DNA from 4 places in the Glutamicibacter sp. ZJUTW genome. Region 3 is predicted to be linked to each of the others. Evidence: predicted binding sites of a transcription regulator. Region 3 holds the regulator's gene; each other region holds the start of a gene.
The links. Region 3 encodes LexA, which represses DNA repair genes until DNA is damaged. Its sites were predicted from a motif close to TCGAACANNTGTTCGA; they were not measured.
Positions count from the first base shown of each region.

Region 1: the regulator LexA is predicted to act here: its motif matches at 2,048-2,063, upstream of F0M17_RS13980 (shikimate dehydrogenase).
Region 2: the regulator LexA is predicted to act here: its motif matches at 1,576-1,591, upstream of F0M17_RS15840 (4-hydroxyphenylacetate 3-hydroxylase N-terminal domain-containing protein).
Region 4: the regulator LexA is predicted to act here: its motif matches at 2,647-2,662, upstream of F0M17_RS08025 (HNH endonuclease signature motif containing protein).

Region 1 covers NZ_CP043624.1:2,974,191-2,977,715, reverse strand. The annotation lists gene F0M17_RS13990 (LysR family transcriptional regulator) at 1-581, shown strand, start outside; gene F0M17_RS13985 (MFS transporter) at 651-1,991, opposite strand; gene F0M17_RS13980 (shikimate dehydrogenase) at 2,144-3,016, shown strand; gene F0M17_RS13975 (bifunctional sugar phosphate isomerase/epimerase/4-hydroxyphenylpyruvate dioxygenase family protein) at 3,016-3,525, shown strand, end outside.
Region 2 covers NZ_CP043624.1:3,374,179-3,377,703, reverse strand. The annotation lists gene F0M17_RS15845 (MFS transporter) at 12-1,382, opposite strand; gene F0M17_RS15840 (4-hydroxyphenylacetate 3-hydroxylase N-terminal domain-containing protein) at 1,629-3,125, shown strand; gene F0M17_RS15835 (MmgE/PrpD family protein) at 3,133-3,525, shown strand, end outside.
Region 3 covers NZ_CP043624.1:1,170,409-1,173,933, reverse strand. The annotation lists gene F0M17_RS05555 (histidinol-phosphate transaminase) at 1-358, opposite strand, end outside; gene F0M17_RS05550 (LysM peptidoglycan-binding domain-containing protein) at 439-792, opposite strand; gene lexA (transcriptional repressor LexA) at 1,051-1,770, shown strand; gene F0M17_RS05540 (glycoside hydrolase family 76 protein) at 1,827-2,906, opposite strand; gene F0M17_RS05535 (ATP-dependent DNA helicase) at 3,017-3,525, opposite strand, start outside.
Region 4 covers NZ_CP043624.1:1,700,353-1,703,877, forward strand. The annotation lists gene F0M17_RS08015 (RNA methyltransferase) at 1-149, shown strand, start outside; gene F0M17_RS08020 (type B 50S ribosomal protein L31) at 296-553, shown strand; gene F0M17_RS08025 (HNH endonuclease signature motif containing protein) at 985-2,583, opposite strand; gene F0M17_RS08030 (biotin/lipoate A/B protein ligase family protein) at 2,754-3,525, shown strand, end outside.

The DNA.
Region 1 (3,525 bases), 1.8 Mb from region 3:
ACTTGGCGCCGCAGTGGATCGGCCGGCTGCACCAGGTGCTGCCGCAGATCACGCCGCGCATGCGGATCATGAATTCGCAGGATGTCATCCGTGCCGTGCAGCAAGGCGAGGTCGGCCTCGGTTTCGTGGAAACCCCGCATATACCGTTGGGACTCAAGAGCAAGCCGGTGTTCCGCGACGAGATGCTGATTGTGGTCGCGCCCGGGCATGAATGGGCGAAGCGCGATCAGCCGCTGACTTTGCACGAGCTGCAGAGCACGGCGCTGATCGAGCGCGAAGAAGGCTCGGGCACCCGCGCGTTCCTGGACTATATCGCCCATGCCCAGCGGCCCAAACCGGTGGCCGAATTCAACAGCAATGCGACCATTTGCCAGTGCGCGGCCGGCGGCATGGGGCCGGCGGTGCTCAGCCAACTGGCGGTGGAAAGCCAGCTGGCGGCCGGAACCCTGGTGGAGATCGCCTTTGACGGCCCCGCCCTGCTGCGCGAGCTGCACGCCATCTGGCCGGCGGCGCAGGTGCTGGGCCGCACCGAGCAGACGCTGCTGCAGATCGCCGCGGATCACGAGTCCCACTCCGCCTGAAGCAGGAAACCGGGCAGCTGCAACTGCAGCTGCCCGGTTTCGGCTGGGGCCTGTGGCAGGGTCTTGCCCCTAGCTGGAGACCCTTTCGACCTTGCTGCCCAGCTCCGTGGTGGGCACCCGGTAGGTTTCGCGCGCGGTCATCGCCGCGACGGAGGCGATCAGCGAGATCGCCGCGGTGAAGATGCTGATCTGCACCCACCCATTGGCTTCCAGGCCGCCCAGGGCGGCGACGATGGACGGGGCGAACCCTGCCATCAAGAAGCCGATCTGGGTGCCGATGGCCAGGCCGGAGAAGCGGACCTGGGAGGAGAACATCTCGGCGTAGAAGCTCGGCCAGACAGCATTGGCCGCGGCGTAGGCGCAGGAGAAGACCAGCACCGAGAGGCCGAACTGCGCCAGCGCGTTATCCGTTTCCATGGAGCGCAGGTAGAACGGCATGAAGGCCGCGGAGCCCAGTGCGCCGTAGATGAATACCGGCTTGCGCCCGATCTTGTCCGCCAGCATGCCGAACAGCGGCTGGGTGAACAGCGCGCCGATGTTGCCAGCTACCACCAGCCATAGGGTGATGGACTCGTCCATGTTGCCGATCGTCTTGCCGTAGGAGATGGCCAGCGTGCCGTAGACGGTGGACACCGCGGCGATGAAGGCGCATAGGATGACGCGCAGCACGTCCTTCCAGTGGAACTTCAGCAGCACCGCCAGCGGGAGCTTGGCGATCTCGTTGTTCTTCTTGGCTTCCTCGAATTCCGGGGTTTCGTGCAGCGAGCGGCGGATGAAGAAGGTGACGATCACGACGAGGGCAGAGAGCCAGAACGGGATGCGCCAGCCGATGCCGTACTTGATCTCATCGGGCAGGGCGACCACCGGGATGAAGATCAGCGCGGCCAGGATCTGCCCGCCCTGGGTGCCGGTCAGCGTCCATGAGGTGAAGAAGCTGCGGCGGTGGTCCGGCGCATGCTCCAGCGACATGGAGGAGGCCCCGGCCTGCTCGCCGGCAGCCGACAGGCCCTGGCACAGGCGGGCGAAGACCAGCAGGATCGGGGACAGCCAGCCGACCTGGTCGAAGGTGGGCAGGCAGCCGATCAGGAAGGTGGAGGCGCCCATCAGGATCAGCGTGAACATCAGCACCTTCTGCCGGCCGACGCGGTCGCCGAAGTGCCCGACGAAGATGGCGCCGATGGGGCGTGCCACATAGGCGAAGCCGAAGGTCGCCAGCGACATCACCGCTGCGTTGGTGGAAGTATCCGGGAAGAAGATATGCGGGAAAATGAGCGCGGCGGCGGAGCCGAAGATGAAGAAGTCGTAGTATTCAACGGCGCTTCCCATGAAACTGGCGACGGCCGCCTTGACTGGAGTGCGCTTGGGGCTTCCGGTGCCGTCGGGCGCCGTTGCCTGGTGTGCAGCTTGCATCGGGATACTCCCTGATCGAGTGGTTTGGAGGGGAACTCGTCCTAAGTGTGCGCATTCCGTACACTTGTTCGGAATGTGTTCATTGGTTTACAGTAGATGCAAATCACAAACAGGGCAAGACCTGATGCCAATTTTGAAGGGCAGCGACGAAAATGAGTACACCCAGCGAGTCGTTCCTGGTGGGACTGATCGGCGAGGGCGTGATGCCTTCGCTCACGCCTCCCATGCACGAGCATGAAGCCGACGCGCAATCCCTGCGCTACCTGTACCGGCCGATCGACCTCGCGGTGCTGCAACGGCCCGGGCAGGATGTCGGGACGCTGCTGGCCGCCGGAGCCGAGCTGGGCTACAACGCCTTCAACATCACCCACCCCTGCAAGCAGCTGGTGCTCGAGCACCTCGACGGGATCTCGGACAGCGCGCGGAAGATCGGCGCGGTGAATACCGTTCTCATCGAGGACGGCAAGTTCTACGGGCACAACACCGACGCCTCCGGCTTCGCCCGCGCCCTGGCCACCGGGCTGCCCGGAGCCAACCTGGCCAAGGTGCTGCAGCTGGGAGCCGGCGGCGCCGGAGCCGCCGTGGCCTACGCGCTGCTGGACTCGGGCACCACCGAGCTGCACATCGTGGATTTGGACGCGGAGCGGGTCGAGCACCGCGTGGCCGAGCTGCGCAGCCACTTCCCGCAGGCGCAGATCTTCGCCGCGACCCCGGATGAGGTGCCGGGCCTGCTGCCTGGCAAGGACGGGCTGCTCAACGCCACCCCGATCGGCATGCACCACCACCCGGGCCTGCCGCTGGATATCGCGGCGCTGACTGCGCATCACTGGGTGGCCGACTGCATCTACCGCCCGGTGGACACCGAGCTGATCACCGCCGCCCGCGCGTTGGGCTGCCAGGTCCTGGACGGCGGGCACATGGCCGTGGGCCAGGCGGTGGACGCTTTCGAAATCATTACCGGAATCAAGCCGGATGCCGCGCGGATGCGCGCGCACCTGCTGGCCATGCTGGAAGAAGGACGCTGATGCGCACATCAATCGCCACCGTATGCCTGTCAGGAACACTGGAAGAGAAGATGCTGGCCTGCTCCAAGGCCGGATTCGACGGGATCGAGATCTTTGAGCAGGACCTGCTGGTCAGCCCGATGTCCCCGGAAGAAGTCAGGGCCATGGCCGACCGGCTGGGGCTGGGCCTGGACTTGTTCCAGCCCTTCCGCGACTTCGAGGGCGTCACCGAAGCGCAGCTGCAGGCCAACCTGCATCGCGCCGAAGCCAAGTTCCAGCTGATGAACCGGCTGGGCATGGACCTGGTGCTGCTGTGCTCCAACGTCGCCACCGCCACCATCGATAATGATGAGCTGTTCATCGCGCAGCTGCGCCAGCTGGCCGAGCTGGCCGCCGGCTACGGCGTGCGCATCGCCTACGAGGCGCTGGCCTGGGGCAAGTACGTGAACACCTACCAGCATTCCTGGCGCATCGTGCAGGGTGTGGACCGGCCGAACTTCGGGCTGTGCCTGGACAGCTTCCACATTCTC
Region 2 (3,525 bases), 1.4 Mb from region 3:
CGGCGGTGGGGTTAGGCGTTCAGCTTTGCGTCGGCCGATGCTGAGCCAGCGGTCTTCGGAGACAATGCGGCGCCTTCCGGGCTGATGCGGATTGCGATCAGTCCGATCACCAGGATCGCCACCCAGAAGATGCCAACCGCGGTGATGCCGAAGCTGACGGCCAGCGCGGTGCAGATCATCGGGGTGAAGCCGGCGCCGAGGGTTGAGGATCCCTGGTAGGCCAGCGACGCGCCGGTATAGCGGACATCGGCCGGGAACAGCTCGGAGATGTAAGCGCCAATCGGTCCGGCGAGAATGCCCTGGATGACGCCATTGCCGACGATCACTGCTACTGCGAAGCCCCAGCCGGTGCCATTGCTCATCAGGAAGACCGCGGGGAAAGCCCACAGGATACCGGCTGTGCCGCCGATGGTCAGGATGGTCTTGCGTCCGTACTTGTCCGAGAGCTTGGCGGCCAAGAAGCAGACCACGATGGTGACCATGGCCGCGTAGCCCTTGGTGTTCAGCACGAAGGAGCGGTCCACGCCTTGGGCCGCGGCTTCGGAAACGCCCCATGAGGTCAGGACGCCCTGGCAGGTGTAGAAGCCGAGCGAAGCGATCAGGGTAATGATGACGGTGCGGGAGTGGTTCTTCAGTACCAGCGAGATCGGGGTCTTGCGTTCCTGCTGGCGTTCGGCGGCTTTCGCATCCATTTCCTGGAAAATTGGGGTTTCTGCCACCTTTAGGCGGATGACCATGCCGATGATGATCAGGACTGCCGAGAAGATGAACGGAATGCGCCAGCCCCATTCAAGGAACGCATCACCGGTGGAGAAGGAGACGAAGGAAACCAGGAAGGTCGCCAGCAGGCCGCCGGCCGGAGCTCCGGCATTGGCGAAGGAAGCTGCGAAGCCGCGCTTGGAAGCCGGGGCGTGTTCCAGGGCCATCAAGGTGGCGCCGCCCCATTCGCCGCCGACTGCTACACCCTGGATTACGCGGAGCAGGACCAGGATGACCGGAGCGGCCGCGCCAATGGTTGCCGTCGTAGGCAGCAGGCCAATGGCAACGGTGGCCACGCCCATCATCATCATGGACAGCACCAGCATCTTCTTGCGTCCCAAGCGGTCGCCGAAGTGGCCGAAGACAATGCCGCCCAGCGGGCGGGCGATGTATCCGACAGCCAGGGTGCCGAAGGAGGCGAAGAGAGCCAAGCCAGGGGTCAGGTTGCTGAAGAAAACCTTGTCGAAAATCAGCGACGCCGCGGTGGCGTACAAGATGAAGTCGTAATACTCGATGACACTGCCCAAGAAGCTGGAACCGAGAATGCGGCGCAAATCCTTGGTATTGAGGGAGTCGCTGGGCTCCATTGCCTGTGCTGGGCGGTTCTGCTGTGATGAGGACACCTGAGAACCCTTCCTTTTCGCTGATGTGACTTAAGACATAGTGGCTCATTTCACTCGCGCTGTCCACTTTTTACGCATTTTAAGATCAATAATATTTTCTTGAAGAGGTAAAAACCGCGGAATTCAGCGGTTTTGAAAAATTTCTTCAGCGAATGACTTGATCTGAATCACAGAGGTTATATAAACTGATGCACAGAATATATTTTTGAACCCGCTTGGCGGGACGCCCGATAAGGAGCAGCAAAGATGAGTGCACGCACTGGAGAGCAGTACCTGGCAGGGCTCAAGGATTCCCGCGAGGTCTGGCTGGGAGATCAGCGCATTGACGTCACCGAGCATCCGGCTTTTGCCGGCTCGATCAACGGCATGGCAGCGTACTTCGACTACCAGCACAAGTATGCAGATGACTGCCTGATGGTCGATGAAGAGACCGGCGAGCAGCATAACGTCTCGCTGCTTCGTCCGAAGAACGCGGAAGACATCGCACGCCGCCACCGCGCATTCGACCGCCTGGCCCGCTACTCCAACGGCATGCTCGGCCGCACCCCGGACTATGTGAACGTCGTGCTGGCCGGCCATGCCTCGCGCCCTGACATCTTCGCGAAGTCCGGGGACCCGGTCTACTTCGAGCGCCTGCAGAACTACTGGCGCCTGGTCCAGGAGAAGGACCTGGCCCTGACCCACACCATCGTGCATGCGGCCATCGACAAGTCGGTCGGCGAGCTGCAGGGCATCAATGAAGAACTGACCCTGCGCGTGGTGGACCGCACCGAAGAAGGCCTGATCGTGCGCGGCGCGAAGATGCTCGCCACCCTGGGCCCCATCGCCGACGAGCTCTACGTCTACCCGGCCGTGCCGATCCAGAAGGGCTTCGAGGAATACGCGCTGTCCTTCGCCATCCCGGTCGCCACCAAGGGCGTGGTTTCGGTATGCCGCGACCACTACGGCGTGGACCAGCCAGTGGTGGACAAGCCATTCTCCTCGCGCTTCGACGAGCAGGATGCGGTCATCATCTTCGACGACGTGCTGGTTCCGTGGGACCGCGTCTTCATCGACGGCCAGCTGGATGTCTACAACTCCCTGAATGCCGGCACCGCCACCGGAAACACCCAGCAGCAGACCGCCATCCGCGCGTCGGTGAAGCTGGAATTCGCTTATGACCTGTGCGTGCAGATGGCCAAGGTCACCGCCACCGATACCAAGCCGGACACCGCTGCGATGCTCGGAGAAATCTACTCCTACCTGCGCATCGCCCGCGCCGTGATCCACTCGGCCGAGGTCAACGCCTCGGAATGGGGCGGCGGAGCGTTCTTCTGCCACGATGACATCTCCGCGCTGCGCACCATGATGCCAATCTGGATGGCACGCGTGAACGACATCATCAAGTCGATGGGCTCGCACAACCTGCTGGCCACCCCGACCGCGTCCGCCTTCGAGGATCCTCGCCTGGGCCCACTGCTGAAGAAGTACCTGCCAGGGGCCAACGGCATTGCGCCGGAGGAACGCGCCAAGATCTTCCGCACCGCGTGGGACTTCGCCGGATCCGCGCTGGGCAGCCGCATCGAGCTCTACGAGCGCTTCTACCTGGGCTCGGTGGGCCGTGCCCGCGGCCTGGACCACCGCAAGGCCCAGATGAAGGGCGAAACCGGTGCCTTCGAGGCGATGTTCGCGGAGTTGGGCATCGACCCGGTTCTGGCAGAGCAGTCCGGACTGGACCTCGACGCCGCGGCAACGCGCGCCTGAGGAAATCATGGCTAACCCGACGCCCGATGTGTTCGATGCGCTGCTGGAGCACTTGCTGGAAACCCAGTACGCCCAGCTGCCGGAGGAAACGATCCAGCGTGTGAACCAGCGCCTGCTCGACTCCGTGGGAGTCGGGGTAGCAGGCCACCGTGCCGATGATGCGGCGGGCCTCATCGAGGTAGCCAAAGCCTGGGGCAGCGGTGAAGAAGCCACCGTGCTGGGGACCGGAATCAAGCTTCCGGCCACCTCGGCGGCCTTCGTGAATGGTGCCTTGATCCGGTCTTTCGACTTCGAGCCGGTGGAAGCCGAAGGCCCAGCCGGCAAGCAGGTGGCAGCCCATATTTCCGGCACCACTGTGGCCGTCGTGCTGGCCCTGGCCGAAACGACCGGGGCGAGCGGC
Region 3 (3,525 bases):
TGGGGCCGAAGCTCATCACGGTACGGCCTGGACCACCGAAGGCTTGCAGGATCTGCTGCAGGATTTCATTCGAACCGTTCGCGGCCCAGATGTTCTCCTTGGTGAGCGAGTGGCCGAGGTAATCGGCAAGAAGTTCACGAAGCTCGGTGAACTCGCGGTCGGGATAGCGATTCAGAGTTGCCGCTGCCTTGGCCACTTCCTGGGCAATGGCGTCTACGACTACCGGTGGCAACGGATGGGTGTTCTCGTTGACGTTCAACTGGATCGGCACGTCAATTTGCGGTGCGCCATAAGGGGATAGCCCGCGGAGATTCTCACGCAAGGGCAGCTGACTCAAAAGTTCACTGCGGTCATTCACGCATCAAGTCTACGTGCGCAGCGAGCCCGCCAGTGAATCCGCTACGGCTGCAGGTAACAAACTCTAGACAGCGGGGGAAGCTAGCCGGCAATGACCGGAATCGACAAGGTATCTCCAACCTGGATTTCGCTGCCGTCCAAGGCGTTGAGCTCCGCGATGTGGCCAACTGCGGAAGTCACGTCGTAACCGGTGGCATAGTCGCGAGCCAAACTCCATAGCGTATCCCCGGGGATCACGGTGACATCGATGGTTCCAACCCCAGCAGGATCTTCTGCCGCGGCATGCGCGTCAGAGGCGAACATGGAGAAGAAGAAAGCAGCAGCGATCGTGAGTGCGAAAACGGGCATCCCCACCAGCACAGCCCAACCGCGGCGGTTGATGCGGATTTTCAGCGGCGCTTGGGTCTGATCTGAGTCAAGTGCGACGGTAGCCATGACGTTGTCTCCTCAAGAAATTCAAGTGATGCGAATTTTTATTCGAAAGAACGGATTCGAAAACTTGTTCGAACCTCGTATATCTGTTCTAACAGAGATTCGCGGAACTTGTCCAGAAGTTTTCGAACAAATCTTTGAAAGAAGCTCGCTTATCTACTAAGATTTCGAAGTAGACGAGCAATGAAAACATCTCACCATCTAGCTCCGACAGTTTGGACACGCAAACTTTCGAATGATTGCTAGGGAAGGCAAAATCTCATGTCAGCATCACAACGCACTCCCCGATCGAATGCACGTTCGCTGACGATTCGCCAAAAGAAGATCCTTGAGACGATCCAGCGGTCTATCGGCAAGAACGGTTATCCGCCATCGATGCGTGAGATTGGCGACGCTGTCGGACTCAAGAGTCTTTCGAGCGTGACCCACCAGTTGAGCCAGTTGGAAAAGCTCGGCTATATCCGTCGAGACCCACGCCGTCCGCGCGCGATGGAAATCCTGCTTCCGCTGCAATTGTCCGACGATGCCGAAAAGGCCGAGGTCTCGGAGCCGGTCGAGCCGGCTGCCAGCGAAGACGCCAAGATCATTGAGCTGAGCACTTCTGCTGACACCACCATGGTTCCGCTGGTTGGCCGTATTGCTGCTGGCGGTCCGATCCTGGCAGAACAGTCCGTCGAAGATGTTTTCTCGTTGCCTCGTCAGCTCGTGGGCCACGGGGAACTGTTCATGCTCAAGGTTTCCGGCGATTCAATGGTTGACGCCGCGATTTGCGATGGCGACTGGGTAGTTGTCCGCCGACAGCAGACGGCAGACAACGGCGACATCGTCGCAGCCCTGCTGGACGAGGAAGCGACCGTCAAGACCTTCCGGCAGCGTGATGGGCATACTTGGCTGCTTCCACAGAACTCGCGCTACGAACCGATTTTGGGTGATGCAGCAAAGATCATGGGACGGGTCGTCTCGGTCATGCGCTCACTCTAGATTTCGTGTGGATATTGCGCTGGTGCTTGGCACCAGCGCAATTTTCGTTTAATCAGCTACTCGCCGGCCTCGAGCTCGATCTGGGCGGCCGCGGCGAAGATCATCCAGCGCTGGACTGCCGCCGAGAGCCGGCGCGGTTCCTGGTCGATCAGATGGCCTGCAGTTGCCGTGACCAGTTGCCTGGCCTGCTCCCTGCTTGGTGCTTCCAAGCGGTGATCTTTCGCGGCGAGGGCCAGATACCGGCACAGGATTCCGGCAAAAAGGTTCCCGTCTCCCCCGCGGTTGAACGCGAGTACTCGGGCCGCGGAAGACAGCGAGTGCGTGGTCGCATCGATCAGCACCTGGGCGTGAGCCAGATCGGCTGGCTCGCCAAGCTCAAGCAACGCGCCTAGCACCGTGCCCTGGTTATAGGTATAGATCGCTGGCTCCACCGTATGCCCCTGGCTGGCCAACCGCAGCCCGTCCAAATACAGCCCACGCTCGGCGCTGAACAGGTTCTTCTCCAGCCATTGGAGAACCTGCCGTGCGGTGTCCTTCTGTCCGGTTCGGCCGAAGAACAGTGCCGCCGGCGCATTGGCCGGCGTATTCTTGAAATCCCGTTTTTTCGACCAGTACAGGCCGCCGCCCAGCACCTCGTCCATGCCAGCTTGAAGCTGTTCTCCCAGCACCCGCATTGCAGTCTGAGCAGCGTGGTTTCCTTCTCCCCTCACGGCCAGCGTGAACTGCGCCAGACGGCCGCTGGCCAAGGCAAGCCACGCCATATCGTCGAAGAAGTAGTTGGGCAGCATCCCGAAGTTGCGAATTCGAATGCCACGCAACAGATGATTGGCCCGGGCCAGCTCGGCACGCGCCGATTCCGCGTCGCCTGCGGCCAGATAGGAGTGGCCGTCATCAATGATGGCATCCAGATAATGCGCCTGCCACCAATAGTTCCACTCCGAAAACGGGTGCGCGCAGCCATTGAGATCGCTGAGCAAGCTTCCGTCGCGCAACCGGTGCGCCCTGCTGTAGCTCTGCCCAATCCAGGTTCCGGGCAGCCGCAAGAGGCGCCGTCCGAAACGCTGGTGGGTGTCGATGGCGGCTTGGTGTGCCAATTCCTGCATGGACTCCATGGTGCCTTCCGGTTCACGCGGCATCAGTTCTTCTCACAGACCTTAGTGCATATCCAACCATCCTGCTGATAGTGCTTTAAGTACTTGAGCTGCCCCAAGTCCAAGGACAGCTCAAGTTCATGCTCTGGCTGCGGCTATTTCCCGTCCGGGTTCAAGCGCTGGAGAACTCCGGTGATGACCTTCTTGTCGACAGTCGGCCACATCGGCGGCAGCGTCGCTTTCAAGAAGCTGCCGTACCGTGCAGTGGCCATGCGCGAATCGAGGATCGCCACCACGCCCTTGTCCCCGACCGAACGAATCAGGCGTCCAGCGCCCTGGGCTAGGCGAATCGCCGCATGGGTGGCGGCCACCTGCATGAAGCCGTTGCCGCCATGCTTGGCCACGTCCTCGGAACGGGCTTTGGAGATCGGATCGTCCGGGCGCGGGAACGGGATCTTGTCGATGATGACCAGCCGGCAGGAATCTCCTGGCACGTCCACGCCCTGCCACAGGGTCATGGTTCCGAACAGGCAGGTGTCGCGTTCGCTGCTGAACTGCTCGACCAGCGACTTCATGCTGCCCTCGCCCTGGCACAGGATCTCCACGTCCAGGCGTTCGCGCAAGATGCTTGCCGCTTCTTCGGCGGAGCGTTTCGAAGTGAACA
Region 4 (3,525 bases), 530 kb from region 3:
TGGGCAATGAAGGCAGGGGAGTCACCGATGAAGCTCTCGCCGCCGTTGACCGGACCGTCATCATCCCGATGCACCGTGATGTGGATTCACTGAATGTTGGTGCCGCAAGCGCAATTGCGTTCTGGCATTTGTGCTCCGCGCCACGCTGAGAACGTTTCTGCAGTCATCGATTTTGCGATAGGATGGACTGTCTGTGCTTTGAGGTTTCTACGTGGAGCCCTGAATGCGGGACACAATTTCCGAGTAAGTAGCTGCTGGCAAAATCCAGTGGCCATAAACAAAAAGGTGTATAGCTATGAAGGCTGATATCCATCCGCAGTACGGCCCAGTTGTCTTCAACGACCTGGCATCCGGCGAAAAGTTCCTGACCCGTTCGACCGCTAAGTCGGACAAGACCATCGAATGGGAAGATGGCAACACCTACCCAGTAATCGACGTCGAAATCTCGGCAGCTTCGCACCCGTTCTACACCGGCAAGCAGCGCATCATGGACACCGCTGGTCGTGTCGAGCGCTTCAACGCCCGCTTCAAGGGCTTCGGCGGCAAGAAGTAATACTTCGCCCCTAGCAAGCTTTCGCGGCGTGTTTCCAGTTTCTGGAAACACGCCGCCGCTGCTTTAACGGACTGGCCATCACCGGATGCCGGACCTGCAATGACTGAAAAAAGTTCTCACTGAAAAATCGGCGGGACTCCGTTGAACGCAACGTGCGACGCGCCAGGTGTCTTGATCGCCAGATGAAGACGTTACTGACTGAAAAATTCTGTCAGTGGCGAAGGCAGGGCGCTTCATGAGGCGAAGGCCGTAGAGGTCTACTGGCTGCGACAGCAAAAGTGTGCGCTGGCCTCTCGAAGAATCGATTTTGGCCGCATCGAGCTGGGCAACCGGCTCCATTGCGGTTGCCTGAAGGGTGTTCATGGGTGGTGTGGTGCTGCTGGTGACTGAAAAAGTTTGTCACCCAAGATCGATCATCCGGGCTAGGGCACTCAGCCTGTTTCCCGTTGTCCGCCCATGTGCGGGGGTTCGGTGACTGGACTCTTTTCCGGAATGTCGATGTGCGGCTTGAGCCCGAGTACCCTGCGCACTTCGGGCGTCAATCGGACATGAGGCAAGGGGATGACCCTGGGACGCTCCGGGCAATGATCGCTCACATGATCGAACTGATCTACGCGCTTTACGCTGCCCGGAACCACAATGGAATTCAGGCCATGCGGTGTCACCCACATTTTTGACCCATCGGGCCGAGCAACAACTTTCCAGCCCAATGCGTGTTTGAACATTTGATGCTGCTTGCACAGGAGTTGGGTATTCTCCCTGGTCGTGTGCCCTCCATGGGCCCAGTCGTCAATATGGTCAATCTCGGAGCGATCTGCTGGACGGCGGCAGGCAGGGAAGCAGCAATGCTCATCTCGATTCCTCAGCAGATCCTTGAGGCCCTGGGACGGGCGGTAGCTCCTGCGCTCGACATCTATTGCGGCGCCAGTCCACGGGTCGGTCAATACTCGCTGGAACGAAGGCGCATCCTTGGCCAACTGCAGCGCGGCGCCCAGCGGAATGGGACCGTAGCCTTCCAGATCGGCCACGGTCCTGGAAGGATCTGCCAGCATCTCGACCGCGGGAATAGTAATGGATACGCGAGGTTTCAGGGGTGTGCCTTCATGGCCTGGCCAGCCATTGAGGATGATGTCGGCAAAGGCATCGGCTTCTATTTGCTCCCGGGTACGGGGATCCTCCGGATCGTTGTGCTGGTCAGCCACCCATTTCACGGAGTTCTTGATTGAATGAACCACAGCGGCGCTGTTGCAGTACTTGAGCGTGGACATTCCGTTCTCGTCATCCTGCAACGTAAGCCTGCGATGCTCCTCGGACTTCTTGCGCCTTTGCTCGGCAGACTCGGGGCGCATCCGGTCATGGAATCGGCGCGCGCGTTGGTATATAGCGTCATCCGACGCTGTCTTGGCCATGGGCAATAAGAGGTGTTGCATCTGGCTGATCTGCTCTGGGAGCAAGTCTTGTGCGTACTTCACAATGTCGTGAGCAGCCTTAACGGTGATCTCGCCTGCGGCCAGGGCCATGAGAGTGTCCTTGCAAACGTAGCGGAGTCCCTTGGCATGGAACATGCGTTTGGCTACCTTGCGCGGGCTCTCGCGCAGGGCGACGGACGCTTCCGCGATGAGGTTGGAGTTGATCACCTGATCGCTGCCACGGTCGATGCCGTAGTATTCTGCGCTTCGTCGCGCTTCGCGTTCCTCCTCCTCGGTGTTCGAGTCCTGCGTGGCAATGGTATCGGCCAATGATTCACTGACTTGTTCGGCTGAGTCGGCCAGCAGCACTGAGGTCAGCGCATCAAGGCTGCTCTGCAGGCGCTGGATCATTGTCAGCCGTTCGAGGGCGTCGCGAGGGCCATTGAGCGGCCCCGCGTCGTAAAGCTCATCGGCCATGCGTTTCACAGGACCACAGAACAATTGATGTTCGATGCGATCGCTGAAGAAAGAATCCTTGTGGGATTCTGTGCGGGTGCCGGCCGGGAGCAGCGGCAGACGATGCTCGTCATCGTCGTCTTGGATGAAGTCGGGTATAGCCATAGTTAATTCTCTGGCTGGGGTCGGACATTTTGGCCCGGAAATCCGCGGATTGTGGACGCCTTTTCGAAAATTGATTCGATTGTTATCGTTGGGGTGTTCGTCGACCGGAAACCGTCGAGTCCACCGCTGCCCGGATTCGACTCGCGGGTGGCCGGGGATAGAATGAAACCATGATGCATCATGGTGAATACAAGGTAGTCGGTGGCAAATTAGTCGTTGTAGATCTGGATACCGCCGACGGCGTGATCACCGAAGTGTCCTTGAATGGCGACTTCTTCCTGGAGCCGGACGACGCGCTCGACGACCTGAATGATGCGATCCGCGGCCTGCCAACCGATGCCAGCCACAGTACCATTCGCACGGCGGTGATCGAGAACCTGCGTGAAGGCGCAGTGATGTTCGGATTCGACGAGGACGCCGTTGCGCGCGTAGTACGTCGCGCGCTGGGCCATGCCACCAAGTGGGAAGATCACGAGTGGGAAATCCTGGGCCCGGAGATCATCCCCATCACCGAGCAGGTGGCGCTGGATGAGGTGCTGACCCGGCAAATCGCCAAGGGCACGCGCAAGCCGACGATCCGCTTCTGGGATTGGAGCGAAGGCGCCGTGGTCATTGGTTCCTTCCAGTCGCTGAAGAACGAGGTCGACATCGAGCAGGCCGAAAAGCACGGCATCAAGGTGGTGCGCCGCATTTCAGGAGGCGGGGCGATGTTCATGGAAGCCGGCAACTGCATCACGTACTCGCTGTACGCCCCCGAATCACTGGTGGACGGCATGAGCTTTGCCGATTCCTACCCGTTCCTGGATGAGTGGGTCATGGAAGCGCTGGAAAGCATCGGACTGAAGGCGCACTACAAGCCGCTGAACGACATCGCCACCCCGGCCGGAAAGATCGGCGGGGCCGCGCAGAAGCGCCTGGCCAATGGCGCGATGCTGCACCACG